DNA from 4 places in the Pantoea sp. PGP6 genome. Region 1 is predicted to be linked to each of the others. Evidence: predicted binding sites of a transcription regulator. Region 1 holds the regulator's gene; each other region holds the start of a gene.

Region 1 (7,859 bases):
TCTGCTCGCGGGTGGTACAGGGCATTGAGGCGGAAGCCGAGCTGCACGGTTATCACATCCTGCTCTGCCACTCCGCCTCGCAGTTACAGCGTGAAGCCGCCTATCTCACGCTGCTGACCGGCAAAGTAGTGGATGGCGTGATCACCATGGATGCGGCGTCGGGACTGCAGGATTTGCAGCACATCATTGCAGGCGCGCCGTGGGTCCAGTGCTCGGAGTTCGATCCGGCTATCCCGGCCTCTTCCGTCACCATCGATCATCTCGACGCGGCACGCGATACCGTCCACTACCTTGCCGGCAAAGGCCGCAAACGCATCGGGCTGGTTAACGGGGATATGCGCTACCTCTATTCGCACCATCGTGAACAGGGCTACCAGCAGGCGATAAACGCGCTGGGACTGCAGTGGTCAGGGGTCGCCTACGCCAGCGATATCTCCACGGAAGCGGGCAGCCAGGCACTACAACAATTACTGGCGATGCCGCAACCGCCGGATGCGATTTTTGCCGTGTCGGATGTGCTGGCTGTGGGGGTGATTCATGCCGCGCTGCAAGCGGGGCTGCGCGTGCCGGAAGATCTGGCGGTAGTGGGTTTTGACGGCATTCCATTTACCGGCAGCCTTAACCCGCCGCTGACCACCATCGAACAACCGATGTATCAGCTCGGGGCGCGAAGCGTGCAGCTGTTGTTGCAGAAAATCCGTCAGCCGCACGCGCCGGTAATCCGTGAAGTCCTGCCCTGGAAGCGCGTTGAACGCGCCTCCAGTTAACTCAGTGCCAGATCAACAGCACGCAGGCTGCCGTCAGCAATCCCATGGCGAGATTAAAGATTTTCCAGGCGCGGCGGCTGCGTAAAATGCGGCCAATCATTGCGCCGAATCCCATCCAGATCAGGCCGGACACCAGATTGACGATAAACATGCCGAGACTGATCGCCATCACCGATTGACGATAGGCATCGCCAGCCAGGCTAAAGCTGGCGACCGCGCCCAGCGCCATCAGCCAGGCTTTGGGATTGATCAGCTGCAGTAATCCGCCCTGCCAGAACGGCATGGGCGACTCCGGCACCTGATCGGTTTCCAGTTTTTCGTAGCTGGCGGTGGCAATTTTCCATGCCAGCCACAGCAGGTAGAGGCTACCGGCGATTTTCAGCACCAGATGCAGTGAGGGATAGAGCAGGATCAGTCCGCCGACGCCAAACGCCACCATCAGCAGCATGACCTGCATGCCGATCATGATGCCAATCATCAGAGGAATGGTCCGCAGGAAGCCAAAATTGGCGCCGCCCGCAGTAAGTAACATATTATTAGGGCCTGGCGTGATCGCGGCGACCCAAAGGAATCCTAACATCGACAAGAAAAGACTCAGTTCCATAGCAATCGGGTGCTCCTCACCCCCAGCAAGCAAAAAACCTATCGAAGCTAACAGCGCGATATGGAACAGACAAGCTTTTACCCGATGAAATTAATCGCACCCGACACGGATCAATTTACGCCGTTAGCCGGCATGCGCAATGCGCATCTGCAAACGGTACTGCCACGCCTGCTACGGCGGCAGATCAAGCTCGATCCTCACTGGCAGCGTCTCGATCTGCCCGATGGCGATTTTGTCGATCTCGCCTGGAGTGAAGATCCGTATCTGGCACAGCACAAACCCCGGGTGGTGCTGTTTCACGGACTGGAAGGCAGTTTCCACAGCCCCTATATCCACGGGCTGATGGAAATTTGCCGCGCACGCGGCTGGCTGGCGGTGGTGATGCACTTCCGCGGATGCAGCGGCGAACCTAACCGGCTGAACCGTATCTATCATTCCGGTGAAACCGAAGATGCACGCTATTTTCTGCACTGGCTGCAAACCCGCTGGGGTCGGGTACCGACCGTGGCGGTGGGTTTTTCGCTCGGCGGTAACATGCTGGGCTGCCTGCTGGGTCAGCAGGGATCCGATGCGCCGGTTGACGCGGGCGTCATCGTCTCCGCGCCGCTGCTGCTGGAGCCGTGCAGCGTCAAACTGGAGCGCGGCTTCTCGCGCTTTTACCAATACTATTTACTGGCGCAGCTGAAGAAGAACGCCCGGCGCAAACTGCACGCCTGGCCGGAAACGTTGCCGGTGAATCTGACGCAGCTTAAAGCGCTACGCCGGCTACGCGACTTCGATGACGCGATCACCGCCCGCGCCCACGGTTTCAGCGATGCGGCTGACTATTATCAGCGCGCCAGCGCCCTGCCCTGGCTGAAACAGGTCGATAAGCCGCTGCTGATCATTCATGCCAAAGATGACCCGTTCATGAGTGATGAGGTGATCCCGCACAGCAGCCAATTATCTGCCACTATTACTTATCAACTGACGCCGCACGGCGGTCACGTTGGCTTTGTCGGCGGGACGTTGCGCCAGCCCGAAATGTGGCTTGAACAGCGCATACCCCAGTGGATTGCCCCTTTTCTGGATACCTAACGTTGTGATTATTCCCTGGCAACAGGTCTCACCTGAGACGCTTGAAAATCTGATTGAAACTTTCGTGCTGCGTGAAGGCACCGACTACGGCGAGCAGGAACGCAGCCTGAGCGAAAAAGTGGCTGACGTGCGCCGTCAGCTGGAAACCGGCGAAGTGGTGCTGGTGTGGTCGGAACTGCATGAATCGGTCAATATTATGCCGCGCAAAGAATTTCGCGGCTGATGCAGCCGGCGGCAATTCATGTTAACAATGCGCATGGCCCGACTTCACAGGGAGCTTTTTTATGTCAGCACGCCATCCGATAATCGCCGTCACCGGTTCCAGCGGCGCGGGGACCACCACCACCAGTCTCGCGTTCCGTAAAATCTTTCAGCAGCTCGATCTGCACGCTGCCGAACTGGAAGGCGACAGTTTCCACCGTTTCACCCGGCCTGAAATGGATATGGCAATCCGCAAGGCGCGCGATTTGGGCCGTCATGTCAGCTATTTCGGTCCGGAAGCCAATGACTTTGGCCTGCTGGAGCAGAGCTTCAGGCAGTATGGGCTCAACGGCCAGGGCCAGTCGCGTAAATACCTGCACACCTATGACGAAGCGGTACCGTGGAATCAGGTGCCGGGCACCTTTACGCCGTGGCAGCCGCTGCCGCAAAACACCGATATCCTGTTTTACGAAGGACTGCACGGTGGCGTGGTGACCGCCCAGCATAACGTAGCGGAGCATGTCGACCTGCTGGTGGGCGTGGTGCCAATTGTTAACCTCGAGTGGATTCAGAAGCTGGTGCGTGACACCAGCGAACGCGGCCATTCGCGTGAAGCGGTAATGGATTCGGTGGTGCGCTCAATGGAGGATTACATCAACTTCATTACGCCGCAGTTCTCGCGCACCCATCTTAACTTCCAGCGAGTGCCGACGGTCGATACCTCAAACCCGTTCGCTGCCCGCGCTATTCCGTCACTGGATGAGAGCTTTGTGGTGATCCACTTTCAGGCGCTGGACGATATCGACTTCCCTTATCTGCTGGCGATGCTGCAGGGCTCGTTTATCTCGCACATCAATACGCTGGTAGTGCCTGGCGGCAAAATGGGTCTGGCGATGGAGCTGATCATGGGTCCGCTGGTGAAGCGGCTGGTGGAAGGCAAGCGGATAGAATAAGAGGCCAGCAAAAACCGCTCTGAGAGCAGATGTCTTTAACAAAGAGAGTAAAACTGGCTTTCCTGCGGCTAAAGACTTACCCCTGGGCAGGCTTCAGGGAGCATACACCTTTCGCAAAGACGCAAAACCGTTATCGCTGGCAGGCTCAGCACGGGCCATCCCTGGCCCGCGATGCTTTGCTACAGGCATATGCTCCCTTCGCTTCACGTCCGACAACCGCATCCGGTTTCAGGAAGGTCGCTACAGACAACCTCTGGGCAGAAAGAATCTGGCAGCAATAGATAAGTTCAACACGCTGGGAACCGGGTCAGAAGAGGAAAGCGTCCCGCCGCCCGGATAAAAACGCCGGGAGCGTTTTTGAACAACGCAAAGCGTTGGCCCGGCTACGGGCGCGCCTCAGGGATGAGGTGCGTAATCGCGCAGGCCGAGCGGCCAGGGATTGGCTTAAACGACTTTCCGATCTGACCCGGTTCCCTGCGCAGGCACAGTATCAAAACGGATTCCCTGCCCAGGCACAGTCTTAAAGCAACCTGCATCAGATACTGGAAGTGAAGTTAGCAGGTCTGCAATGACCCTTGCGGCTACTACAGTTCGATCACTTCATAGCTGTGGGTGATGGTAACCCCTTTGCCCAGCATGATGGCGACCGAGCAATATTTTTCAGCAGAAAGATCCACCGCGCGTGAGACCGCCTTATCCTGTAGCGCTTTGCCGCTCACGATAAAGTGCAGGTTGATGTGCGTAAAGATTCGCGGCGCCTCTTCACGACGTTCTGAGGTCAGTTTTACTTCACAATCAGCCACATCGTTGCGACCTTTTTGCAGAATTGAAACCACGTCGATGGCGCTGCATCCGCCCGCCGCCATCAGCACCATCTCCATTGGGCTGGGCGCTTTATCACCCGAATTGCCATCCATTAATACCTGATGTCCGGATGACGACTCACCGAGGAATGTCAGCCCTTCTACCCATTTCACTCTTGCCTGCATGATTTTCGCTCCAGAATATGCGGTTTTGCCGTCAGAGTACGCTTTCGCCTGGTAAACAGCAATCCAGAGAAATCCGCCGTTAGCTGAAGCGAGACAACAGAAGACAGTCGGCAAAAGCTGTGCTACAAACAGTGCTGAAAATATTTTTCGTCACCCGATGGCGAAGCCGGGAAGAATGATGCGCACTGCGCCGAATGCAGCCCGAATAATTTCCTGTAAGGGAAACGCTTGAAGCTTTCATCGCCTGACAGGGAAACTGCCCCCTGTATTTTGGGCACGATTACAACAGAGGATAATAGCGAATGGTTCTCGGCAAACCGCAAACAGACCCTACACTCGAATGGTTCCTGTCCCATTGCCATATTCACAAGTATCCATCCAAAAGTACGCTGATTCACCAAGGTGAAAAAGCTGAAACGCTTTACTACATCGTGAAAGGTTCCGTTGCGGTTCTGATCAAAGATGAAGAAGGCAAAGAGATGATTCTTTCTTACCTGAATCAGGGCGATTTCATTGGCGAGCTTGGCCTGTTCGAAGAAGGTCAGGAGCGCAGCGCCTGGGTACGTGCCAAAACCGCGTGCGAAGTGGCGGAGATTTCTTACAAGAAATTCCGTCAGCTGATCCAGGTTAACCCGGATATCCTGATGCGACTGTCGTCGCAGATGGCGCGTCGCCTGCAGGTTACGTCGGAAAAAGTGGGTAATCTCGCTTTCCTCGATGTGACCGGACGCATTGCTCAGACTCTGCTTAACCTGGCGAAGCAGCCAGACGCCATGACGCATCCCGACGGCATGCAAATTAAAATTACTCGTCAGGAAATTGGCCAAATCGTTGGTTGTTCACGTGAAACCGTGGGCCGTATTTTGAAGATGCTGGAAGATCAGAACCTGATCTCTGCACACGGCAAAACCATCGTCGTTTACGGCACCCGCTAATTCCTGTCACCCACGGCGTGATGGCAACATCGCGCCGTTATTGTTTGTGTTGGGCCGATGTGGCGTCGAATTATTTACCATCCTGAAGTCAATTACGCCTTGCGGCAAACCCTGGTGCTCTGTCTGCCAGTGGCGCTGGGCTGGCTGGCTGGCGACCTGCAAAAAGGTCTGCTGTTCTCGTTAGTTCCCGCCTGTTGCAATATCGCCGGTCTGGATACCCCGCATAAACGCTTCTTCAAACGCCTGATTGTCGGCGGCAGCCTGTTTGCGCTCGGCAGCTTTCTGATTCAGTGGCTGACGCAGCACGCCATTCCGCTGCCGCTGATTCTGTTCGCCTTGCCGTTGCTGCTGGGGGTCACCGGCGAAATCAGCCCGCTGCACGGCCGTCTGCTGCCCGGCACCCTGATCGCCGCCATCTTCACGCTGAGCCTGATTGGCCGTATGCCGATCTATGTGCCGCCGCTGCTCTATATCGGCGGCACGCTATGGTATGGGCTGTTTAACTGGTTCTGGTTCTGGCTGTGGAAAGAGCAGCCGATGCGTGAAAGCCTGAGCCTGATCTACCGTGAGCTGGCCAACTATTGCGACGCCAAATATACCCTGCTGACTCAGCTGACCGATCCGGAAAAGGCCCTGCCGCCGCTGCTGGCGCGTCAGCAAAAAGTGGTCGATATGATCACCACCTGTTACCAGCAGATGCACATGCTTTCCGCCAGCCGGGATCACAGCCATAAGCGGCTGACCCGCGCCTTTCAGGTGGCGCTGGACCTGCAGGAGCACATCTCGGTCAGCCTGCATCAGCCGGAAGAGGTGCAGAAACTGGTGGAGCAGAGCCATGCCGAAGCGGTGATCCGCTGGAACGCCCAGACTATTTCGGCCCGCTTACGGGTGCTGGCGGATAACATTCTCTATCACCAGTTGCCGGATCGTTTTGGCATGGAGAAGCAGCTCAGCGCGCTGGAAAAAATCGCCCGCCAGCATCCTGACAATCCGGTGGGAAATTTCTGTCTCTACCACTTCAATCGGATTGCGCGGGTGCTGCGCACCCAAAAACCGCTCTATCAACGTGACCTGATGGCCGATCGTCAGCGCCGTCTGCCGCTTCTGCCGGCGCTGCGCAGCTATCTGTCCTGGCGTTCGTCGGCACTGCGCACTGCCGGGCGCTTTGCGGTGATGCTGATGCTGGGCAGCGCGCTGGCGCTGTTTTTTAACATCCCTAAACCGTACTGGATTCTGATGACCATTATGTTCGTCAGCCAGAACGGCTACAGCGCCACCCGCGTTCGCATCCAGCACCGGGCGCTGGGCACCTTTGCCGGCCTGGTGATTGCGGCTGCTACCTTACGCCTGGCGGTGCCGGAGTCGCTGGTGCTGCTGATCATGCTGGTGATCACCTTTATCAGCTACCGGTTTACCCGCCAGTTTTACGGCTGGTCGATGATCGGCTTTACGGTGACGGCGGTTTACTCGCTGCAGTTGCTGTCGCTGAATGGGGCGCAGTTCCTGCTGCCGCGCCTGATGGATACGCTGATGGGGTGCCTGATCGCCTTTGGCGGAATGTTGTGGCTGTGGCCGCAGTGGCAGAGTGGCTTATTGCGGCAAAACGCCCATGACGCGCTGGAAACCTATCAGGATGCGCTACGGCTGCTGCTGGGGGCGGAACAGTCACCGGAGAAACTGGCGTATCAGCGGGTACGGGTCAATCAGGCTCACAATGCGCTGTTTAACTCCCTGAACCAGGCGATGCAGGAACCGGCTTTTAACGCTCAGTACCTCAAGGATATGCGTCTGTGGGTCACCCACAGCCAGTTTATTGTTGAGCACATCAATGCAATGACGATTCTGGCGCGTGAACACACCATGCTGACCGCCACGTTAGCTGAGCGTTATCTGCAGTCCTGCGAAATTGCGCTGCAACGTTGTCAGCAGCGACTGGAATATGATGGTGCCAGTTCGCAGGTTAACCTGCTGGATGAGCTGGAAAACATTAATGAAGGGCCGGTCACGGTGGTGGAACAGCATGTACGCCGCATTCTGGATCATCTGAGCGTGATGCACACCATTTCATCTCTGGCGTGGAGCCAGCGACCGCAACATGGCCGCTGGCTGAGCAGACGGTTACGCAAAAACTAAATCAGCCGGTAATCACCTTGCCGACGGCGGTGGCGAAGCGGCGCATACCCTCTTCGATGTCGGCGGGTTCGATGATCAGCGAAGGTGCAAAACGCATCACGTCCGTGCCGGCCACCAGCACCATTACCCCTTCAGCGGCTGCCGCATTGAGGATATCGCGCGCCTTGCCGGCATGCTGAGGCTTCAGCGCCGCGCCAATC
Region 2 (7,859 bases), 1.9 Mb from region 1:
AGGAATTTATCGTGAAGAACCTCAAGCGTATTGCGCTGCCCCTGTTAGCCGTTGCCAGCCTGTATGTTCCTGTCTCTCAGGCAGAAGCGATGCACTACCAGCTCAATCCTGAGCACACCTCGGTGGTGGTCAGCTGGAATCATTTCGGTTTCTCACACCCGACCGCCGATATCCCGGATGCCAGCGGCACGCTGGTGTTCGATAAAGATCATCCTGAGCAGTCACGTGTTGATGTAACGCTGCCGGTCAGCAAAATCGACAGCCACGTTGCGGCGCTGACCAAAGAATTTAACGGTGCAGACTATTTCGACACCGCAAAATACCCGACCGCGACCTTCCACAGCACCAAAGTGGTGGCGAAGGGCGATAACCGTTTTGACGTTGAAGGTAATCTGACGCTGAAAGGCATCACCAAACCGGTGACGCTGCACGCCACGCTGAACAAGCAGGGTGAGCATCCGATGGTGAAGAAGCAGGCGATTGGTTTTGATGCCACCGGCACCATCAAGCGCTCCGACTTTAAGCTGGATAAATATGTTCCGGCGGTAGGTGATGAGGTTGCGCTGACCCTGTCGACTGAAGCCTACGCTAAATAACTGCGGGCCACGCAATAAGGGCCGCCGCCCTTATTGCGTATCGCTTACTGCGCCCAGAATTTCTTCTTACTGGTTTTACCGATCCCCGGATTAAAACTGTTGCTCGGGTCCAGCATCCGCCAGTGCGCTGCGTGTTCGTCTGACGCGCGATAGAGATGGCCGACATTGTGTTCCGCCGGATACTTCGCACCGCGCTGCTCCAGCACCGCAATCACCGCCTGCTTAAACGCCTTCGCATCCACGCCCGGTTTCAGCACATAATCCTGATGATTGACGTAACAGAAAAAATGGCCACAGCAGGAGTCGACCTGCACCTGTTCCGCCAGCTCGGGCGGCAGTTCAATGCGCCACGCCCGATCGTTACGCCGTAACGCCACGTCAAATGCCACCAGCCGCTGATCGGGGTCGTAGCCGAGATAATCACAGTAAGAGATGGTGCAGCCGCCAACGCCGAAGCGCACCAAAAACGCATCGCGCGCTTCCCGCTGGTTACACAGGAAAAAATCGCCCTGACCCTGACTGAAGAAGCGGGTCAGCAGGCCCTCCAGCTCTGCGGTCTGCTGTGCTTCCACTTTGATCATCAGATGATGCTCAAACCGGTCGCGGTAGGCCATAATGCGCGGCGCCACACCGCGCGGGGTGATCTGATTAAAGAACTGCAGCAGTCGATCGACACTGTTACGCGGTAAAAACGGCAGATGGCTGACCCGCACATCCCAGCGAGCTTTCTTCGCCATCAGTCCAGGCAGCGCCTGCGGACCGAGTTTGCCAATCGCCAGCATCATATGCTTGCTGTAGCGCACCGTGAGATCAAAGGCGTTGCGATGGATATATTCAGCCTGAATCGGCAGCGCCTGCATCTCTGCCAGCAGCACCCGCCGCAGCGCCACCAGCTGCTGCTCATCGTCGCTGCCAATATAGAAGGTCCGGGTCTGCGGACTGGCTTCAAAAGTCGGCAGACGCACCGCAAACACCACCACCTTACCGGCGCTGCCAGCGCTTTCATGCAGATAACGCCGATCGCCATTAAAGCGCGACGGGCTGTCCGCCGCCGTGTCCCGCAGCTGGCTGGCGTAGTCGTCAGCCCAGATCTTCCCCGCCCAGTCAGGCCGGTCGCCGGTGGTGTAGTTCTGCTGTTCCAGCCGCTGTAACATCTCTTCCGGGCTCTCTCCCAGATCGATACCCAGATGATTCACCATCTCCAGCCGCCCATCGTCATGCAAACGGGCAAACAGCGACTTTTCGGTAAAGGCCGGACCGCGCCGGATCAGCGATCCGCCGGAGTTATTACAGATACCGCCAATCACCGATGCGCCGATACAGGAGGAGCCGATCACCGAATGGGGTTCCCGGCCCAGCGGGGCGAGAATGTTCTCCAGCTCGGTCAGGGTGGCACCCGGAAAGGCGATCACCTGACGCGCCTGGTCGATCACCTGTACGCCTTTCAACCGACGGGTACTGACAATCACCACCTCGCGATCGTAATCATTGCCATCCGGCGTCGAGCCACCGGTCACTCCGGTATTGGCTGCCTGCATCAGCACAATGGCGTTGCTGGCGCAGCAGATTTGCAGGACCTGCCACAGCTGCAGCAGCGTCTGCGGCAGCACCACGGCCAGCGCTTCACCCCGACCGACCCGAAATCCTTTGGTGTACCAGGCTTTATCATCCCGTTCGGTGAGCAGATTTTTCACACCGACCCGTTCGCCAAGCTGGCGGAGCATGAGCTGCGAGGAGGTCATTTCATCTCATTATTTTGGTTAACAAGGGGTCTCATTGGACAGCCAGCGACATTCCACTGTCAATCATTGATCGCCATCGAAATAACAAAAATAGCGGCGGTTGCGGCGTTTTTAATCGGCTATTCACCCCGGAGACCCGACGGAAATAGCCGCCGAACCGTAAAAAATGAGGTGAAAATCACAGATTTGTTATGACAGATCGCCAGTCGATCGGCAGATCGATTGCCGGCCACCATATTCCCCGGCTCCGTTAGCTAACCCGCTGATATATCAGGATTCACGTCGAGCCTGCCAGCGATGTTAATTGTGATAACGATCACAAATAAGCTCAGTAATAAAGCGCTGTCAATCATCACACCTGGAAAATACCGCTCGTAACTGTGATCTCCGTTGCAAATAACAACGCCTTATCCCGGAACAATGAAACCCGGCACCAATTAAGCCAGCGGGGGGAATTAATGCGAATCGGAATAGTGATCAGCGGTGGCGATGTCAGCGGCATTAATAATTTTGTTTTTCAGGTCGGCCGACTGACCCAGGCAGAGATCGTGATATTTGACGGCGGCATACCCGGTTTATTAAACCATTGCCATCGGGATATTAGTCAGCGTGATCTGCTCGACTTTTCTATCGCCCCGATCCCGGTGATGCAATCGGGACGGACGCAAAAAAAATTGCTGCGCAGTGAATATGAAATGATTGCCCGCCAGCTAAAGAGCGCACGGATTGAAGTATTAATCATGGCGGGCGGTGACGGGTCGCTGCAATTTCTGCATACCCTGTCGGAATCTGGCGTCAATTGTTTTGGCGTCGGAATGACGATTGATAACGATGTATTTGGCAGTGATTATACGCTCGGTTTTTCCACCGCCTGCGAGCAGGTATTAAAAGAGGTGGCGAAGCTGCGTAATACCGGCCGGGCATTACCCGGACGGGTCTTTATGCTGGAGTTGCTCGGTGGCTATTGCGGCGAGTTAACCCTGCAGTCGGCGTTAAAATCCAATGCCGATTTTGCGCTGATCCCGGAGTGTCAGATCCCACTGCCGCAGCTGGCACAACGCATCACTCAGCGGCTGGCGCAGCAGAACAGCGTGGTGATCCTCTGCTCAGAGGGCTACACCCGTGAATATTCACCCGGTTTTCAGGGGGCGATCGATACCTTAATTAAACAGCTTGAACCGTTAATTGGCGTCCGCATCCGCAAAACCATTCTCGGTTACGGGCTGCGTAATGGTGAACCCACCTGCGAGGAAATTTATCAGGGCACCATTATGGCCAGTGAAGTGGTGCGTTGTATTCAGTCAGGAATGCGCAATAAAGCGGTGATTATTAATGGCAGTAATAAACCGATTCCGATTGATTTAATAAGCATGCAAAAACGCCTGGTCGATACCGACGGGCATCATTACAAGCTCGCTAAACAACTGCAAATTCTGTGAGGAGAAAACCATGCTGAAAATTTTATGTGTCTGTGGCTGCGGATTAGGATCCAGTTTTGCGATTGAGATGAGCGCAAAAGCGGTATTAAAGAAACTGGAAATTGACGCGGATATTGACCACACCACCATTTCTGAAGCCAACGCGTTTAAATCAGACATGATCCTGACGCAAAAAGCGTTTGCCGATGTATTAAATGCCGATGCCAGTCCGGAACAGATTAAACGGGTCATTATTCTCAACAAGCTTACCGATAAAGCGGAAATTGAGCAAAAGATCGTGGCCTTTTTAAAAGAACGCAACATGAAGGTCGCTGCCCATGAATAGTGTGATCGACTTCCTGGTAAAAGACTTATTAGGGCAGGCGTCGATTCTGATCGCCTTTATTGCCCTGATTGGTCTGCTGCTGCAGAAAAAATCGGCCGGCAAGGTGGTGGAAGGCACCTTTAAAACCCTGCTGGGCTTTTTAATTATGATGGCCGGTATCAATATTATTGTCGGCACGCTGACCTTCCTTAACACCATATTTACCCACGGCTTCGGGATGCAGGGCTATATCACCGATGTGGCGGCGATTGCCGGGCTGGCCAACCGTGAACTGGGATCGGAGGTGGCGTTGACCCTGCTGGTGATTTTTATCGTCAACATCATCATCGCTCGCCTGACGCCGTTTAAGTACATCTTCCTCACCGGCCAGGCGCTGCTGTGGATGGCAACGATTGGTGCGGTGATTGGCTACAAGGCGGGGCTGAGCGGTCTGCCGCTGATCCTGACCGGCGGCATTTTCGGCGGGATTATGGCGGTGGTGATGCCTGCACTGGCGCAGCCGGTGGTGCGGCGGATTACCGACTCTGATGACGTCGCGCTGGGCCACTTCTGCACCATCGGGTATCTGGTGACGGCAGCGGTGGCGAAGGTGGTCGGTAAAGGGTCGCGCTCAACCGAAGACCTGAAGCTGCCGGATAACTTTAAGTTCCTGCAGGACACCTATCTGTCGATGGCGCTGGTGATGGTACCGATGTACCTGATCCCGGCGCTGGCGGCCGGCCCGGCGTTTATTGCCCAGTACAGCAACGGCATGAACTACCTGATGTACGCCTTTATGCAGGCGATTCAGTTCGTCGCCGGGGTGTTCGTGCTCTACAGCGGGGTGCGTCTGCTGCTTAACGAGCTGGTGCCGGCTTTCCGTGGGATTGCGATGCGGGTGGTACCGGACGCTAAACCGGCGCTCGACTGCCCGGTGATGTTTCCCTACGCGCCAAACGCGGTGATTGTCGGCTTCCTTGCCACCACGCTCGGCTCCATCGTCGGCATGCTGGTCTTCCCGATGTTTGGCCTGGCGATGATCCTGCCCGGGCTGCTGACCAACTTCTTCGCGGGCGGCACCGCCGGGGTGTTTGGTAACGCCATCGGCGGACGGCGCGGGGCGATGATTGGCGGCTTTGTCCACGGCCTGTTCATCACGCTGCTGCCGGCAATTCTGGTTCCGATGCTGGAGAGCTACGGCTTCACCGGCGTGACCTTCAGCGATTCCGACGTGATCAGCACCGGTCTGGTACTCGGCCACGCCTTCCAGAACAACTGGCTGTTTGTCGCCCTGTTTATCGCTTTCGTTACTGCACTCGCCTGGTTTGTTAACGGGAAATCCACTAAGCCACAAGAGGAAAAAATCCATGAAACTTTATAATTTCGCCGATCTGTTACAGCTGGCTAAGCAACGCGATTTTAAAGCGGTCGGCTCGTTTAACCTGCACTGCCTGGAGATGCTGCCGGCCTATTTTAAAGCGGCGGAAAAAACCAACAGCCCGTTAATGATTCAGATCTCCACCGGTACGGCGAAATACCTGGGTCATAAACTGCTGGTCGATGCGATTAAATCATTGTCAGAAAGCACCGGCGTCCCGACCTGTCTGCACCTTGATCACTGTTCCGACCTGGCGGCGATTCAGACCGCCATCGACGCCGGTTTTAGCTCGGTGATGTATGACGGATCCCATCTGCCGATTGAGGAGAATATCGCCAACACCCGTCGGGTCATCGACATGGCGCGGCCGCACAACGTCTCGGTAGAGGCGGAGCTTGGGGCGATTGGCGGTTCAGAAGATGGCAAATGCGTCGAAATGGAGGCAATTGCCTTCACCCCGGTAGAGGATGCCAGACGCTTCGTGGAGGAGACCGGCGTCGATATGCTGGCGATTTCGATCGGCACGGTGCATGGCCTGTATACCGGTAAAGCGCATATTCAGCATCAGCGGCTGGCGGACATTACCGCCGCCACCCACACGCCGCTGGTACTGCACGGCGGGACCGGCGTCAGTGACGAAGATATGCGTTTAGCGGTGCGCAGCGGCATTGAAAAGGTCAACGTCGGCACGGAAATGAATGTGCAGTGGGTCGCACAATGCAAAACCAGCTTTGAAAAAGGCAAGGTCAACGACAGCGTGCGTAATTTCCTGGTACCGGCCAATGATGCGGTGACCAGCGTGCTGGTTGAGAAGATGCAGTTGTTCCGTTAATCGCCCGGTCTGAGGGCGCGGCCGACCTGAATCAGCGGTCAGTCGATCTGTTGAATCTGGTTCTTTATTAAGTATTAACCTGAGGTGCCCCGGCGCCGGTCGGGGCAGGAGACGCTATGTTTGGATTCTTAAAAAAGTCGCCGCCAGCTGAACAGCCGGATGCGGAACAGCAGGACCAGCAGGCGCAAGCCAGCCGCGAGAAAATTACCGAACTGGAAAATAAACTGGCTGCCAATCCGCGTGATGGCGAGACGCAGAAGCAATTAATGCTGGAATATAACCGGGCATTAAGCTTATTTGCCAAAAGCCGTCGCTACCGAAATGAAATTGATGCGCTGTTTGTCAAAATCGATGAATTACGCAATGTGGTTCGCCAGTCGATTTAAGGAGAGTGGATGAGCATTAAGCAGCTATTGCAACAAGCTAACGCGATTCAGGTCGGAATTGATGCCACGGACTGGCGTCAGGTGATCGCGCTGGCCGCCGAACCGCTGGTCAGCGGCGGCTACCTTGAGGCGCGCTATCCGGCAGAGGTGATCGCCAATACGCTAACCCACGGCGCGTATTACGTGTTTGACGAAGGCATCGCCATGCCGCATGCCCGGCCGGAAGCCGGTGTGATCCGCGACTGCTTCAGCCTGATTGTACTGGCGCAGCCGATCTCGTTTGCCGGCAGTGAAAAAGCGGACATCGTGATTATGTTCGGCGCGCGCGACAGTAATGCGCATATCGAAGAGGGCATCCGCGCCATTGTCTCGCTGCTGGAAGATGAAGAGACGCTGGTCAGATTACGTCAGGCCCGCAGCGCCGCGGAGGTCATTGATATCTTATGACGACAACAACCCCGTTAAAACGCGTGGTGCTGGTGAACGGAATCCCGGCCTCGGGAAAAAGTACCCTGACACGTGCGCTGTCGCACCGCTTCGGCTGGCCGGTGCTGACGCTCGACAGCCTGAAGGAACCCTTTATGGCCTGCTTTGCGCCGGTCGACCGGCAGCGTAACCGGCAGCTCGGCTGCGCTGCCTATCAGGCGATCTGGAACATTGTCGGTCAGGCACCGGCCAGTCAGATCTGGCTGATTGACGCCTGGTTTGGCTTTCAGTCACGCGCGGTGCTGGAACAGGGCCTGCAGCAGGCTGGCGTCGGCGCGGTGCTGGAGCTGTGGATGCAGATCGCCCCGGAGGCGGCAGTGGCGCGTTATCAGGCACGGCTATCGCAGCGGCTGCCCGGCCATCCCGGCGCGGAATATCTGCCCGAACTGCGCCAGCTGGCGCAACAGGCAGAGCCAATGGCGCTGGGGCCGGTGCTGCGGGTCAACGCCAGTGCGCAGGATGAGCTGGCGGTGGCCCGCTGGTTACAGCAACAGCTGGAGAGAAACAGCTACACTTCACCTCAATGTCCGACGAGTGAGGAGTTGCAGCATGTCATCACCCCCTTATCTGCAAACCGGTGAGAGCGCCGTGCTGTATGACGGCGTCTGTAAGCTGTGCAATGGCTGGGTCCGGTTCCTGCTGCGCCATCGACTGGCGCGGCAGGTTCGTTTTGCGGCGGTACAGAGCGAGCAGGGC
Region 3 (7,859 bases), 3.4 Mb from region 1:
ATTTTCAGCGGTCGGTGGAAGTTTTCCCTTAGCCAGCGCGCCGCCTGCGCCACCCGGTTGCCGGGGCGCTCTGCCAGCGCCATATTCAGAATGCGCGGTCCTTCCGGCCCGGTCAGCAGTCGATAGAAAATCTCCTGTTCAATCAACGGCGCCAGCGCGGCGATATCCTGCGGATGATCGAGCAAGCGCACCAGCCGTATCACCGCATCGACCAGCAGCGGTGACATCTTATGCACCGTAATGCCCCGCTCGCTGCGTGCCTGCGACAGCGGCAGCACGGGCGGAAACTGCTCGAGGTAACGCATTAACCGGGTTTCATTGATGGTGATGCCGATACCCAGATTGGGCTTTTCCGGCGTGGCAACGGTGACGCAGCCGCGGACCGGCATATCCAGCGTCACTAATAGCAAATCACCCGGCCCGTAATGCAGGATCTCATCCCCGATATGCAGCGCTTTACCGCCCTGCGCCACCAGCGCAAAGCTGGCCCATTGGGCAATGTGCACCGGCTCGCTGGGGGCTGAACTACGGCCAAAAAACAGACAATCTATGGCGCTGGTGTGCCGGCCATCACTCGGCGCGTGACGATCGATCAGCTGCGCCAGCGCTTGCCACTCAGGGGCTTCTGTCATCACTCCTCCCGTCTCCGTCCGCTCTGTATTCAGATGCGGCAGATCTTAACGTAAGTTAATCCCGACACCCGCCTTGCCCGGTCATCTTTGCAGGATCGTGCAAAAAGCTTGCAGGATTGCGCTACCCACATCCGGCACCAGCGCGCATAGTCTACCGACGCAATCATTACGACAGAGAACAATATTATGAAAGCTCTGGAAAACAAAATAGCGCTGGTGACGGGCGCGTCAAAAGGTATTGGCGCGGCGATTGCCATCGCTTTTGCCACCGCTGGCGCGCGCGTGGTGGTCAACTATCGCCAGGACGAGCCGGGTGCGGCCGATGTGGTGAGCGATATTCTGTCGCTGGGCAGCGAAGCGGTGGCGGTACAGGCGGATATCTCACAACCTCACGAGGTTGAGCGGCTGTTTGCCACCACCGTGGCGGAGTTCGGGGCACCGGATATCGTGGTCAATAATGCCGGCAGTTTCCATCACGGTGACTTTGCAGCCCTGACGCTGGAGGTAATGCGCCAGCAGATCGACGTTAATCTGCTCGGCACCATGCTGGTGTGTCAGCAGGCGATTCACCACTTTCCGCCGCACGGTGGCAGCATCATTAACCTTAGCGCCCTCAACAGCAAAAACAGTACTCCTGGCTCGGTGCTGTGGGCCGCCACCAAAGGGGCGATTGATACCCTGACCCAGGGTCTGGCACGGGAGCTGGGGGCAAAAAATATTCGGGTCAATGCATTAGCGCCGGGGATGATCCTGACCGAGGGTTTGCTGGCAGCCAAGAAGATCAGCCCGCAGCTCAAGGCGCAACTGCTGGCGGCTACACCGCTGGGACGGTTTGGCCTGCCGGAAGATGTCGCCCAGGTGGCGCTCTTTCTCGCCTCTGAGGAGTCAGCCTACGTCAGCGGCGAGCGCGTGATGATCAGCGGCGGCGCCTGACAGGCATAAAAAAAGGGAAGCCCGAAGGCTTCCCTTTTTATCACGATTTAACGGCTGTTATGCGTCACGACGACGTGGTGCTGCGGCAGCGCCATCTTCACGACGTGGACCACGACCGCCTTCACGGTTGAAGCTACGTCCGCCTTCACGACCACCTTCACGGCGTTCAGAAGAGAAGCGACGACCACCTTCACGGTTTGCGCCCGCGCCTGCACCAGCAGGACCACGACGCTCACCACCGGCTGGACGACGATCGCCACGGCCTTCGTTCGGCTGTGCATCACCCAGCAGCTGCATATTCATCGGTTTGTTCAGAATACGCGTACGGGTGAAGTGCTGCAGCACATCGCCTGGCATGCCTTTCGGCAGCTCGATGGTTGAGTGAGTGCCGAACAGCTTGATATTACCAATGTAACGGCTGCTGATGTCGCCTTCGTTAGCAATCGCACCAACAATGTGACGAACTTCAACACCATCATCGCGACCCACTTCGATGCGATACAGCTGCATTTCGCCAACGTCACGACGCTCGCGACGTGGACGGTCGCCATCACGGCTTTCACGTGGACCACGTGAGTCACGCGCTTCGCGGCTGTCACGACGGCCATCACGCTCATCACGATCGCGGAATTCGCGACGTGCCGGACGCGGTGCTTCTGGTGGCAGAATCAGAGGACGTTCGCCCTGTGCCATCTTCAGCAGTGCAGCTGCCAGTGTTTCCAGATCCATCTCTTCTTCTGGCTGCATCTTAGCCAGCAGCGCACGGTACTGATCCAGATCGCTGCTTTCCAGCTGCTGCTGGACTTTAGCCGCAAATTTAGCCAGACGACGCTGACCCAGCAGTTCTGCGTTTGGCAGCTCTACTTCAGGAATAGTCAGCTTCATCGTACGTTCGATGTTGCGCAGCAGACGACGCTCGCGGTTCTCAACGAACAGCAGGGCGCGACCGGCACGGCCCGCACGACCGGTACGGCCGATACGGTGAACGTAAGATTCTGCGTCCATCGGAATGTCGTAGTTCACCACCAGGCTGATACGCTCAACGTCAAGGCCACGGGCCGCAACGTCAGTCGCGATCAGGATGTCAAGACGACCATCTTTCAGGCGCTCCAGCGTCTGCTCACGCAGAGCCTGGTTCATATCACCGTTCAGCGCGGCGCTGTTATAGCCACTACGTTCCAGCGCTTCTGCCACTTCCATGGTTGCGTTTTTGGTACGCACGAAGATGATGGCAGCATCAAAGTCTTCAGCTTCAAGGAAGCGAACCAGTGCGTCTGTTTTACGACCGTAAGCGGTCCAGTAGCTCTGGCTGATATCAGGACGTGTGGTCAGGCTTGACTGAATACGCACTTCCTGTGGATCTTTCATGAAGCGTTTGGTGATGCGACGAATCGCTTCCGGCATGGTTGCAGAGAACAGCGCGGTCTGATGATCGGCTGGAATTTGCGCCATGATGGTTTCAACGTCTTCGATGAAGCCCATGCGCAGCATTTCATCTGCTTCATCCAGCACCAGGCCACGCAGGTTAGAAAGGTCTAACGTGCCGCGTTTCAGGTGGTCAAGCAGACGGCCAGGCGTACCCACAACAACCTGTGGTCCCTGACGCAGTGCGCGCAGCTGCACGTCATAACGCTGGCCGCCGTACAGGGCAACCACGTTCAGGCCACGCATATGTTTAGAGAATTCGGTAACTGCTTCAGCAACCTGTACCGCCAGTTCGCGGGTCGGTGCCAGCACCAGGATTTGTGGCGCTTTAACAGTAGGATCAATGTTGTGTAACAGCGGCAGAGAGAACGCCGCGGTTTTACCACTCCCGGTCTGCGCCATGCCTAACACGTCACGGCCCGCCAGCAGGTGAGGAATACACTCAGCCTGGATTGGGGATGGCTTAACGTAGCCCATGCCATTCAGTGATTCAAGGATGTCGGCGTTCAGGCCAAGGTCAGCAAAAGTGGTTTGAATATCAGTCATGTAGTACACGTGCCTCTTAGATTGCGGCGGCCAGTCTACATAACTCGTCGTGAAAACTTTCAGTCATTTTCATCAAAAAGTGTGAACCGGCTCAAATTAGAAGTTTTGACGAACAGAAAAGCCCTCATCCCTGAAGATGATGACTTGACAGGTTTTACAGGCAATTAAAGTTCGTCAGCTATTGCTGGTCAGATTCTGATAAATCGTCTTGTGCCTGGCCGAGTTGCGCCAGTTCCAACAATGCGTATCGGTGTTCAACAAAGTTATTGACGTTGTTGGCCACCGCCAGTTTGAACAACGCTTTCGCGTCGTCCTTCTCCCCCAGACTTAGGTAGTACTTACCTAAATAGAAGTTGGTTTCACTGAGATGTTCAGCGAGCGAGGTGTTATCCGTTGCGTCCGCCTGGAGACTTTCCATCAACGACTTTTCGCTGATGTCACCCAGGTAGAACTCGACAATATTCCATCCCCATTGGTCTCTGACCGCTTTGTCGTGACGCTGTTGAAGCGCGACTTTTGCCTTGTCGACATCCATCTCACGTTCAACGAGATAGAGCCACAGACTGCGGAAAGGATCGTTAGGATCGTCTTGATAAAACGCCAGCAGATCATCTTGCGCTAACTTGTATCGACCGCCGTAATAGAGGGCGATACCACGGTTTAAATGCGCATAGTTGTAAGTTGGATCAAGCTCAAGTACAGAATCAAACGCTTCATAGGCGGCATCAAAGTTGCCCGCCTGCGTTAAATATATGCCTAAGTAGTTAAACACTTCTGGCATATCTGGTCTTATAGACAGCGCTTGCGAAAAATCGTTCCGCGCTAATGCCCGCAGACCTAAACTATCATACAACACTCCGCGCTCATATAACAGCTGTGCGCGTTCATCATCGGTGAGGGCACGACTGGCAAGAATTTGTTCCATGCGCGCCAGAATCACTTCCTGCTGCAGTGTGGGCTGTAAAGGTACTGCAAGAACTTCGTTCTTACGCCAATTGGAGTTGCTGCATCCTGCCAGCGTCAAAGCTGTCGCAACAAAACACCAGCGCAGAAAAGGCTTCATTTCCCACTCCCGAATACAAACATTGGGATAACCATCCTGTCATCCGCCTGCTGTGCACAAGGATTCCCGCCCTCGCGATGACACAAACGCCCCTCCCTGCCAGGCAAGGAGGGGCAAATCAGCAACGACTTATTCAGCGTCAGGTGTGCTCACCGCTGCAGCTTCTTCAGTCTGCGGCTTAGATTCTGTCGCTTCTTTGATGCTCAGACGAACGCGGCCCTGGCGATCAACTTCCATCACCTTAACCGGAACTTCCTGACCCATCTGCAGATAGTCAGTCACTTTCTCAACGCGCTTATCGGCGATTTGAGAAATGTGCACCAGACCTTCTTTACCACCGCCGATAGCGACGAAGGCGCCGAAGTCAACGATGCGGGTCACTTTACCACTGTAAATGCGGCCCACTTCGATCTCTGCGGTGATCTCTTCGATACGACGAATCGCTTCTTTCGCTTTCAGACCATCGGTCGCGGCAATTTTCACCGTGCCATCATCTTCGATTTCAATCGTGGTGCCAGTCTCTTCGGTCAGTGCACGAATCACTGAGCCGCCTTTACCGATCACATCTTTGATCTTATCAGAGCTGATTTTGATGGTGTAAATGCGCGGTGCGAATTCAGAAATCTCAGTACGCGGGGTGCTGATAGCCTGTTCCATGACGCCCAGAATGTGCAGACGCGCACCCTTGGCCTGGTTCAGCGCTTCCTGCATGATTTCACGCGTGATGCCTTCGATTTTGATGTCCATCTGCAGCGCGGTGATACCTTCACGGCTACCAGCTACTTTGAAGTCCATGTCGCCCAGGTGATCTTCGTCGCCCAGGATGTCAGACAGAACAACAAACTTCTCGTTTTCTTTCACCAGACCCATCGCGATACCGGCAACAGCAGCCTTGATCGGTACGCCTGCATCCATCAGTGCCAGTGAGGCACCACAGACAGAAGCCATTGATGAAGAACCGTTAGATTCGGTGATTTCCGACACTACGCGGACGGTGTACGGGAATTCTTCCGCTTTTGGCATCACGGCCAACACGCCGCGCTTCGCCAGACGACCGTGACCAATTTCACGACGCTTAGGCGAACCGACCATGCCGGTTTCACCGACAGAGTACGGAGGGAAGTTGTAGTGGAACAGGAAGCTGTCGGTACGTTCGCCCATCAGCTCATCCAGATTCTGCGCATCGCGGGTGGTACCCAGCGTCGCGGTTACCAGCGCCTGCGTTTCACCACGGGTGAACAGCGAAGAACCGTGAGTACGTGGCAGCACGCCAGTACGCACATCCAGACCACGGATCATGTCTTTCTCACGACCATCGATGCGCGGTTCGCCGTTCAGAATGCGGGTACGAACCACATTCTTTTCAAGGCTGTGAACGATATCGCCAATTTCAGCGCTATCCAGCGTTTCATCTTCAGCCAGCAGCGCAGCGATGGTTTCATCTTTGATCACGCCAACCTGGGTGTAACGTTCCTGCTTATCAGTGATGCGGTAAGCATCGCTGATGCGCGCTTCAGCCAGCGCAGCCACGCGAGAAATCAGCGCGGTGTTTGCGGCTTCTGGCTGCCAGTCCCAGCGAGGTTTGCCCGCTTCGGCGACCAGCGCGTTGATGTTTTCGATCACAACCTGCTGCTGATCGTGGCCAAATACCACCGCACCCAGCATCTGCTCTTCTGACAGGATCTCAGCTTCAGATTCCACCATCAGAACGGCATTCTGCGTACCGGCAACCACCAGATCCAGACGAGACTGTTTCAGCTCATCGGCCGTTGGGTTCAGCACGTATTGATCGTTGATGTAGCCGACGCGCGCGGAGCCAATTGGGCCGTTGAATGGCAGGCCAGAAAGAGCCAGCGCAGCAGAAGCACCAATCATTGCCACGATGTCCGGGTGAACCTGTGGGTTCACGGAAACCACGGTCGCAATGACCTGGACTTCGTTAACAAAGCCTTCCGGGAACAGCGGACGAATCGGGCGGTCAATCAGACGCGCAATCAGGGTTTCGCCTTCGCTTGGGCGTCCTTCACGACGGAAGAAGCTGCCTGGGATACGACCAGCAGCGTAGGTACGCTCCTGATAGTTAACGGTCAGAGGGAAAAAGTCCTGACCTGGTTTCGCTTTTTTCTGGCCGACAACGGTAACGAATACCGCGGTATCGTCCATGCTCACCATCACAGCGGCAGTCGCCTGGCGAGCCATCATGCCGGTTTCCAGCGTGACGGTATGTTGACCATATTGGAATTTGCGTACGATCGGATTCAGCAAAATCAAAGTCCTTAACTTCGGGGCACGGCTATCTGTAGCCTGCCATTGATTACCGATCTTTAGTTGCATCCCTCGCGACTAATGACAACCCTTAACCGCCCCTGCGGTAAAGCCTCTCATTAGCCGCGCGAAACTCTGCAAACAAAGATCACACTAAGCAACAATACATGAGTTTGGTCCGGATTGCTGCCGATTGCTCGAAAAAAGGGGCCATAAAGGCCCCCTTTTCGCGAAACTCGCACAAATCCGATCGCAGGTCACGTACGGTGCAAAAACGCTGCATGACGCGCCGACGACCCGATTTTTCAGACTTAGCGACGCAGACCGAGGCTTTCGATCAGGCTGCTGTAGCGTGCAACGTCTTTACGCTTCAGGTAGTCCAGCAGCTTACGACGCTGAGATACCATGCGCAGCAGACCGCGGCGGCTGTGGTGGTCTTTTTTGTGCTCAGAGAAGTGACCCTGCAGATGAGTAATCTGCGCAGTCAACAGGGCAACCTGAACTTCGGTTGAACCGCTGTCGTTAGCACCACGGCCATATTTAGCAACGATCTCTGCTTTAGCTTCTACGCTTAGAGACATAATAAACTCCAGTAAAAAATGAATGTATGGGTGCCGATCTCTAATTCAGCATCCCGCTTTAAAGCCGCGCTATTCTACTCTTCGCCCGATAGCAACGCAATTGCGCTATCAGCGAAAAAACATCACGCCACTTAATCCTGATACTCAACCACTAAACGCCGGGGCGCCACGCGGCCATCGTCGGCGATTTCCGCCATGCCGATAAATTTACGCGCCTCGCCTTCGGTGACCCGGACCAGTCCCTGCGCCGGCACGTTGCTGGCCTGCACGGGCTGTCCCTGTTTGAAGTACGCCGCCACGGTAGACAACAAATTCACTTCAGGGAAATCCGCAGCGGGACTGTCCATCGGCAGCAGCAGCGGATCGAGCTGGGTTTCCAGCGGAAGACCGGCTTCGGTCGCGGCAGTCAGCAAA
Region 4 (7,859 bases), 590 kb from region 1:
CTGAAGGATGCGGCGGTCTGATGCTGGAAATTATTTATCAGGACCGATGGCTGGTGGCGGTGAACAAACCGAGCGGCTGGCTGGTGCATCGTAGCTGGCTGGATCGGCATGAGACGGTGTTTGTCATGCAGACGGTGCGCGATCAGATCGGTCAGCATGTGTTTACCGCGCATCGTCTGGATCGTCCTACCTCCGGCGTGCTGCTGATGGGATTGTCCAGCGAAGTCGGACGGCTGCTGTCGCAGCAGTTTGAGCAACATCAGATGCAAAAAACCTACCATGCGGTAGTACGCGGCTGGCTGGAAACCAGCGGTACGCTGGATTATCCGCTGGTAGAAGAGCTGGACAAAATAGCCGATAAGCATGCCACTGAAGAACGTACGGCGCAGCCGGCGGTCACCGACTATCAGTCACTGGCCACGGTGGAGATGCCGGTGGGTATTGGCCGCTATGCGACATCGCGCTATAGCCTGGTTGAACTGTCTCCGAAAAGCGGTCGCAAACATCAGCTGCGCCGGCACATGTCGCACCTGCGTCATCCGATCATCGGCGACTCTGCACACGGCGATCTGCGGCAGAACCGCGGCGCAGCGCAGCACTTCGGCGCTAACCGCCTGATGCTGCATGCCAGCAGCCTGGCGCTGACCCATCCGGTCACCGGCGAGCCGTTGCTGATCCGTGCCGGGCTGGATAGTGTCTGGCAGAATCTGATGACACAGTTTGGCTGGCAGGATCGCATTCCTGAGGTGCCGCGGGTTGAGTTTGCGGCGGCGCCAGGACAGGATAACGTTTCAGAATAAGGGAGAAGGCAGATGGCAAAGATTGGCATTTTTGTGGGCACGGTATACGGCAATGCGTTGCTGGTGGCGGAAGAGGCAGAGCCGATTCTGCAACAGCAGGGCCACAGCGTGACGGTGTTTGAAGATCCGACGCTGGCAGACTGGCAGGCCTACGCCAGTGATGTAGCGTTGATTGTCACCTCTACCACCGGACACGGCGATTTTCCCGATACCATTTCGGGGCTGTTCCACGCGGTAAAAGATAAGCTGGGTCATCAGCCGACGCTGCGTTATGGCGTCATTGCGCTGGGTGACAGCAGTTATGATCATTTTTGTGGCGCGGGTAAAACCTTTGATGCGTTGCTGCAGGAGCAGAGTGCCCAACGGGTGGGTGAAGTCCTGCTGGTTGATGCCAGTGAAAATCCCGAGCCGGAAGCGGTCACTTCTCCGTGGGTTGAGGCCTGGGGCGCGCTGCTGTAATCCGTAACTGCTTTACGCTCTGCGCCGGCCTCAGGCGTTTTATTGCCGTGGTAGCGGACGAGAACCGGCCCGGATCGCCGCCGTGGCAATCCGGGCGCAGCCTGTGATCAGGTAATCGGTGCCGGGTTAAACACCGCCAGCTGGTTACGTATTCCCCAGCGATCTGACCAGGTCTGTTTGCGGCCGCTGGCAATATCCAGAATCAACTCAAACAGTCGCCAGCCAACCTGCTCAATACTCTCCTCGCCGGTTGCGATAGTCCCGGCATTAATATCCATCAGATCGTGCCAGCGTTCGGCCAGCGCATTACGCGTTGCCATCTTGATCACCGGAATGGCCGCCAGTCCGTACGGCGTACCGCGCCCGGTGGTAAACACCTGCAGGGTAATGCCGGAGGCCATCTGTTGGGTCCCGCAGACGAAATCACTGGCGGGGGTGGCGGCATAAATTAATCCGCGACGGGTAGGGCGCTGTCCCGGTGACAGCACTTCTACAATCGCGCTGCGGCCCGATTTCGCAATGGAGCCGAGCGCTTTTTCGACCACGTTGGCCAGCCCGCCTTTTTTATTGCCGGGCGAAGGGTTAGCGCTGCGGTCAGTCTGACCCTGGTTGAGATAGTCGTCATACCAGGCCATCTCCTCCAGTAAGCGCTTACCAACCTCTTCATTAATCACCCGCGGCGTCAGCAGATGAATCGCATCACGAACTTCCGTGACTTCAGAGAACATCACCGTGGCACCACAACGCACCAGCAGATCTGAGGCAAAGCCCACGGCGGGATTGGCGGTCACGCCAGAGAAGGCATCGCTGCCGCCGCACTGCATGCCGACGATCAGCTCTGAGGCGGGACAGGTTTCGCGCTGGCGCTGATTCAGTCGCTTAAGGTGGCGCTCGGCGACCTGCAATATTTCGTCAACCATTGCACCAAAGCCCACCAGCTTTTCATCCTGCAGACGCACAATGTCATGCTCCTCCAGCGAGATCGGCTGTACGTCTGGCGTGCCGGTCAGCAGCCGTTCCGGCTGTAATTTTTCGCAGCCCAGACTCACAATCATCACTTCGCCGCCGAAATTGGCGTTCAGCGCCAGGTTGTGGATGGTGCGAATCGGCACCACAGCCGCCGGGGCATTGATCGCCACGCCGCAGCCATAAAGATGATTCAGGGCGACAACGCCATCGACGTTGGGATAGCGCGGCAGCAAATCACGCTCAATCAATTGCACAACATGATCCACCACGCCCGCCACGCAGTGCACGCTGGTGGTGATGCCGAGCAGGTTACGCGTTCCGACGCTGCCATCGGCGTTGCGATAGCCTTCGAAGGTATAGCCTTCCAGCGCAGGCAGTTCGGCAGGGACCTGCGTCGCCAGCGGCAGGCTGGCAAGCGGCGGCGCTTCCGGTAGCGTCACCAGGGACTCATCAATCCAGCTGCCCTCGGCAATATCGCGCAGCGCATAACCAATGATTTCGCCGTAGCGCACAATTGCTGCGCCCTGCGCAATCGCGCTCAGCGCAACTTTATGCCCTTGCGGCACATGCTCAGTCAGCGTCAGGCCATCAGCAAAACGGGTGCCGGCTGGCAGTCCGAGGCTGTTAACCACAATTGCGACGTTGTCGTGCTCATGGACTTTGATATAGAGCGGTTGTTCGGTTGTTGTTGGGGTCATCGCTCACCTTCCCGTCTGTCGTACCGTACTTGTGCGGTGCGTTGTTGTCGTGGTGTTACCTGTCAGTCGCTCACTGTTTGCCAGCTTCAGTATAGGGAGGCGCTGTGGGCTGTACATTGTGCAATTGACCGGCTTTGAAAAGATTTATAGCCCCGTTTTGGGTCGATTAACCAAAAGCAAGTGAAGACCCTCACAAACAGCGTGGGAAACTGGCTTTCTGGCCGGTTACGCGTCCGATATTTACAGGTTCCGTGAGCCATGCCGCAGGATTCTGTGCAAACGCCAAATAATCCCGCAAACATCAATTCTATTCCAGGGCGATACTCCAATGTCATCGCGGCAGGCTGTTCTTATACTGATTTTCGTTAACCCAGGTCAGGTTATCCGTCACGACGCTTTACCCGGTTTGTTGCCTGTTGCACCGGCCTTGTCCGCCCTCGCTGATGAGGTGCTGTTAACCGGCAGGCAGTCGCTGAAACAGCGAAGGGGTAATAAAGATTTGCCAAAAAAAAAAGATCGCCGTGTTTAACCTCATTTCTCTCTGATACCCAACGCGATGTGTATGCAGTCAGAGCGAATGTAGCTCACGCTATATTTCAGGAGTGCATCATGAATAGTTTCAGCCAGACAGCGGAAGCGGTGCAGAAGCGCACCAATGCCCGTTACTGGATTGTGGTGATGTTATTTATTGTTACCTCATTCAACTACGGTGACCGCGCAACCATTTCGATTGCCGGTTCGGCGATGTCCAAAGATATAGGCCTCGATTCAGTCGGACTTGGCTATATCTTCTCCGCCTTCTCATGGGCGTACGTTATTGGTCAGATTCCGGGCGGCTGGCTGCTCGACCGCTTCGGCTCAAAACGCGTCTATTTCTGGAGCATCTTTACCTGGTCGCTATTTACCTTCCTGCAAGGGTTTGTCGATCTGTTCAGCGGCTTCGGTATCATCATGTCATTGTTTATGCTGCGTTTCCTGGTAGGGCTGGCCGAAGCACCTTCCTTCCCTGGCAACAGCCGCATTGTCGCGGCCTGGTTTCCGGCGCAGGAGCGCGGCACGGCGGTGGCGATCTTCAACTCGGCACAATACTTCGCTACCGTCATCTTCGCGCCGATCATGGGCTGGCTGGTCTCTTCAGTGGGCTGGGCACACGTGTTCTGGTTCATGGGTGGACTCGGCATCATCCTCAGCTTCATCTGGCTGAAAGTGATCCACGATCCCACCGATCACCCTGGCGTGAATAAAGCCGAACTGGAGTATATGGAACAGGGCGGTGCGCTGATCAATATGGATGTCAAAAAGGATAGCCGCAAAGTGAGCTGGAGCGAGAAGTGGTTCCAGATCAAACAGCTGCTGACCTCACGCATGATGTTAGGCATCTACCTCGGTCAATACTGCGTTAACGCCTTAACCTACTTTTTCATTACCTGGTTCCCGGTCTATCTGGTACAGGCGCGCGGCATGTCGATTCTTAAAGCGGGCTTTATTGCCTCGATTCCAGCGGTGTGCGGCTTCCTCGGCGGCGTCCTGGGCGGGGTGATTTCCGACTGGCTGATGCGCAAAACCGGCTCGCTGAATATCGCGCGTAAAACGCCGATAGTGCTCGGCATGCTGCTCTCCATTTCGATGGTGATGTGTAACTACACCGATACCGAGTGGGTGGTAGTGTTCTTCATGGCGCTGGCGTTCTTCGGTAAAGGAATCGGTGCGCTGGGCTGGGCGGTGATGGCAGATACCGCGCCGAAAGAGATCAGTGGCCTGAGCGGCGGTCTGTTCAACATGTTTGGTAACTTTTCTGGCATCGTGACGCCTATCGCCATCGGTTACATCATCGCCACCAGTGGATCCTTTGAAGGCGCGCTGATTTATGTCGGTATTCACGCCTTTGTCGCCGCATTCAGCTTCCTGGTGATAGCGGGCGATATCAAACGTGTCGAACTGAAAACCTGGTCCGGTAAGGATGCCTCATGAATACACAAAGTTCACCGGTGATCACCGGGATGCAGGTTATCCCGGTCGCCGGTTATGACAGCATGCTGCTCAATATTGGCGGTGCGCACAACGCCTGTTTTACCCGCAACATTGTGGTACTCACCGACAGCGCCGGTCACACCGGCGTCGGTGAAGCGCCAGGCGGCGACACCATCTATCAGACGCTGGTTGAGGCGATTCCGCAGGTCAAAGGCCAGCAGATTGCGCGAATGAACCACCTGGTGCAGCAGGTGCACAAGGGCAATCAGTCGGCTGACTTCACCACTTTCGGTAACGGTGCCTGGACCTTTGAGTTGCGGGTCAATGCGGTGGCGGCGCTGGAAGCGGCGCTACTCGATCTGCTGGGACAGTGCCTCGGCGTGCCGGTGGCAGAGTTACTGGGGCCCGGCAAGCAGCGTGATGAGGTCACGGTGCTGGGCTATCTGTTCTACCTTGGCGATCGCCGCAAGACCGATCTGCCTTATCTGAGCGGTGAACAGGCCAGTCATGAGTGGTATCACCTGCGTCATCAGGAAGCACTGAGTAGCGAAGCGGTGGTGCGACTGGCAGAGGCGGCGCAGGACAAATATGGCTTTAAAGATTTCAAACTCAAAGGCGGCGTGCTGCCAGGCGAACAGGAGATCGCAACCGCCGCGGCGCTGAAGCAGCGCTTCCCGGATGCGCGCATTACCGTCGATCCCAACGGGGCCTGGCTACTGGATGAAGCGATCGCCCTGTGCAAAGGAATGGCGGATGTCCTGAGCTATGCCGAAGATCCCTGCGGTGCAGAACAGGGCTACTCAGGACGCGAGGTAATGGCGGAGTTCCGGCGCGCCACTGGCTTACCGGTCGCCACCAACATGATCGCCACCAACTGGCGCGAGATGAACCACGCGGTGATGCTCAACGCAGTCGATATTCCGTTAGCCGATCCGCACTTCTGGACGCTGAGCGGTGCCGTGCGGGTGGCGCAACTGTGCGACGAATGGGGCCTGACGTGGGGCTGCCATTCCAATAACCACTTCGACATTTCGCTGGCGATGTTTACCCACGTTGGCGCAGCGGCACCGGGCAATCCGACCGCCATTGATACCCACTGGATCTGGCAGGAGGGCGATCAGCGCCTGACCAAAAATCCCCTTCAAATCCGCAACGGCAAAATCACCGTGCCGGATGCGCCAGGCCTCGGCATCGAGCTTGACTGGGACCGCGTGCATCAGGCCCATCAGCTTTTCCAGTCACTGCCTGCGGGTGCCCGTAACGACGCCACAGCGATGCAATATCTGATTCCCGGTTGGACATTCGACCGTAAGCGCCCGGCATTTGGCCGCGCAACAGCATAAGGAGCAGGAGATGAGTTCAACACCGAAAGTTACCGCCATGCAGGTCATTCCGGTTGCCGGCCACGACAGCATGCTGCTTAACCTCAGCGGCGCGCATTCGCCATTCTTCACCCGCAACATTGTGATTATCAAGGATAACGCTGGCCACACCGGCGTCGGCGAAATCCCGGGCGGTGAAAAAATCCGTCAGACGCTGGAAGATGCGGCTTCGCTGGTGATTGGCAAAACTGTGGGTGAATACAAAAACATCCTCAGCCTGGTGCGCAGCACCTTTGCCGATCGGGATGCCAGCGGGCGCGGCACCCAGACCTTTGATCTGCGCACCACTATCCATGTGGTGACCGGCATTGAAGCGGCGCTGCTCGACCTGCTGGGTCAGCATCTGGAGGTGAATGTGGCCTCGCTGCTGGGTGACGGACAACAGCGCGACCGCGTTGAGATGCTCGGCTATCTGTTCTATATCGGCGACCGCCGCAAGACGTCCCTGCCTTATCAGAGCCAGGAGAGCGATCCCTGTGACTGGTATCGCCTGCGCCACGAAGAGGCGTTAACCCCGGAGACGGTGGTACGGCTGGCGGAAGCGGCTTATGAAAAATACGGTTTTAACGATTTCAAACTGAAGGGCGGCGTACTGCGCGGTGGCGAAGAGGCAGAAGCAGTTACCGCACTGGCGAAGCGTTTCCCCGAGGCGCGTATCACCCTCGATCCTAACGGCGCCTGGTCGCTGAACGAAGCCATCATGCTGGGTAAGCAACTGAAAAATGTGCTGGCCTACGCTGAAGATCCCTGTGGTGCAGAGCAGGGCTACTCAGGACGGGAAGTGATGGCGGAGTTCCGTCGCGCCACGGGTATGCCGACCGCCACCAATATGATCGCCACCGACTGGCGGCAGATGGGCCATACGCTGTCATTGCAGTCGGTCGATATTCCGCTGGCCGATCCGCATTTCTGGACCATGCAGGGCTCGGTGCGGGTTGCGCAGATGTGCCATGACTTTGGCCTGACCTGGGGTTCGCACTCGAATAACCACTTCGATATTTCGCTGGCGATGTTTACCCACGTTGCCGCCGCCGCGCCGGGCGCAATCACCGCGATTGATACCCACTGGATCTGGCAGGAGGGCAATCAGCGCCTGACCAAAGAGCCGTTCCAGATCAAAGGCGGCATGGTGCAGGTGCCGCAGAAACCGGGTCTCGGCGTTGAGCTGGATATGGATCAGGTGATGCAGGCCAATGCGCTGTATCAGAAGCAGGGGCTGGGCGCACGCGATGATGCTCAGGCGATGCAATTTCTGGTGCCGGGATGGACCTACGACAATAAACGTCCCTGCCTGGTACGTTAACCTTTTCGGCTCCCCCGGGAGCCACCGCCACAGGAGTTAACCATGAGTAATGCAGCCTGGCCGAATGGATTTCGTCGTCGTTTGTTAGCGGGTGAAACCCTGATCGGCAGCTGGTGTGCGCTTGCCAGCCCGATTTCTACCGAGATTTTAGGTCTGGCCGGTTTTGACTGGCTGGTACTGGATGGCGAACATGCGCCAAACGATATCACCACCTTTGTGCCGCAGCTGATGGCGCTGAAGGGCAGTCACAGTGCGCCCGTGGTGCGTCCTCCCTGCA

The links. Region 1 encodes CRP, which controls carbon source genes, mostly activating them, when cyclic AMP is high. Its sites were predicted from a motif close to ATGTGANNNNNNTCACAT; they were not measured.
Region 2: a site for CRP is predicted at 2,643-2,660, ahead of ACLIBF_RS11175 (6-phosphofructokinase). Genes of this name have one in related genera too.
Region 3: a site for CRP is predicted at 3,616-3,633, ahead of yrbN (protein YrbN). Genes of this name have one in related genera too.
Region 4: a site for CRP is predicted at 3,105-3,122, ahead of garD (galactarate dehydratase). Genes of this name have one in related genera too.

Annotation. Positions count from the first base shown of each region.
Region 1 is NZ_JBQBMA010000001.1:425,920-433,778, reverse strand. Features, by position in the region: gene ACLIBF_RS01985 (LacI family DNA-binding transcriptional regulator) at 1-767, shown strand, start outside; gene ACLIBF_RS01980 (LysE family translocator) at 769-1,371, opposite strand; gene ACLIBF_RS01975 (hydrolase) at 1,432-2,448, shown strand; gene ACLIBF_RS01970 (YheU family protein) at 2,453-2,671, shown strand; gene ACLIBF_RS01965 (phosphoribulokinase) at 2,733-3,602, shown strand; gene ACLIBF_RS01960 (OsmC family protein) at 4,187-4,591, opposite strand; gene crp (cAMP-activated global transcriptional regulator CRP) at 4,894-5,526, shown strand; gene ACLIBF_RS01950 (YccS/YhfK family putative transporter) at 5,584-7,659, shown strand; gene argD (bifunctional acetylornithine/succinyldiaminopimelate transaminase) at 7,661-7,859, opposite strand, start outside.
Region 2 is NZ_JBQBMA010000001.1:2,309,464-2,317,322, reverse strand. Features, by position in the region: gene ACLIBF_RS11185 (YceI family protein) at 12-596, shown strand; gene dld (D-lactate dehydrogenase) at 641-2,338, opposite strand; gene ACLIBF_RS11175 (6-phosphofructokinase) at 2,797-3,777, shown strand; gene ACLIBF_RS11170 (PTS sugar transporter subunit IIB) at 3,788-4,102, shown strand; gene ACLIBF_RS11165 (PTS sugar transporter subunit IIC) at 4,095-5,462, shown strand; gene ACLIBF_RS11160 (class II fructose-bisphosphate aldolase) at 5,449-6,291, shown strand; gene ACLIBF_RS11155 (hypothetical protein) at 6,408-6,677, shown strand; gene ACLIBF_RS11150 (PTS sugar transporter subunit IIA) at 6,687-7,124, shown strand; gene ACLIBF_RS11145 (AAA family ATPase) at 7,121-7,744, shown strand; gene ACLIBF_RS11140 (thiol-disulfide oxidoreductase DCC family protein) at 7,713-7,859, shown strand, end outside.
Region 3 is NZ_JBQBMA010000001.1:3,829,960-3,837,818, forward strand. Features, by position in the region: gene ACLIBF_RS18590 (AraC family transcriptional regulator) at 1-632, opposite strand, end outside; gene ACLIBF_RS18595 (SDR family NAD(P)-dependent oxidoreductase) at 819-1,565, shown strand; gene ACLIBF_RS18600 (DEAD/DEAH family ATP-dependent RNA helicase) at 1,623-3,536, opposite strand; gene yrbN (protein YrbN) at 3,553-3,609, opposite strand; gene nlpI (lipoprotein NlpI) at 3,715-4,599, opposite strand; gene pnp (polyribonucleotide nucleotidyltransferase) at 4,729-6,864, opposite strand; gene rpsO (30S ribosomal protein S15) at 7,176-7,445, opposite strand; gene truB (tRNA pseudouridine(55) synthase TruB) at 7,577-7,859, opposite strand, start outside.
Region 4 is NZ_JBQBMA010000001.1:1,013,762-1,021,620, forward strand. Features, by position in the region: gene ACLIBF_RS04915 (YqcC family protein) at 1-21, shown strand, start outside; gene truC (tRNA pseudouridine(65) synthase TruC) at 21-800, shown strand; gene ACLIBF_RS04925 (flavodoxin) at 813-1,259, shown strand; gene garD (galactarate dehydratase) at 1,367-2,926, opposite strand; gene ACLIBF_RS04935 (MFS transporter) at 3,536-4,897, shown strand; gene ACLIBF_RS04940 (enolase C-terminal domain-like protein) at 4,894-6,240, shown strand; gene gudD (glucarate dehydratase) at 6,251-7,582, shown strand; gene garL (2-dehydro-3-deoxyglucarate aldolase) at 7,625-7,859, shown strand, end outside.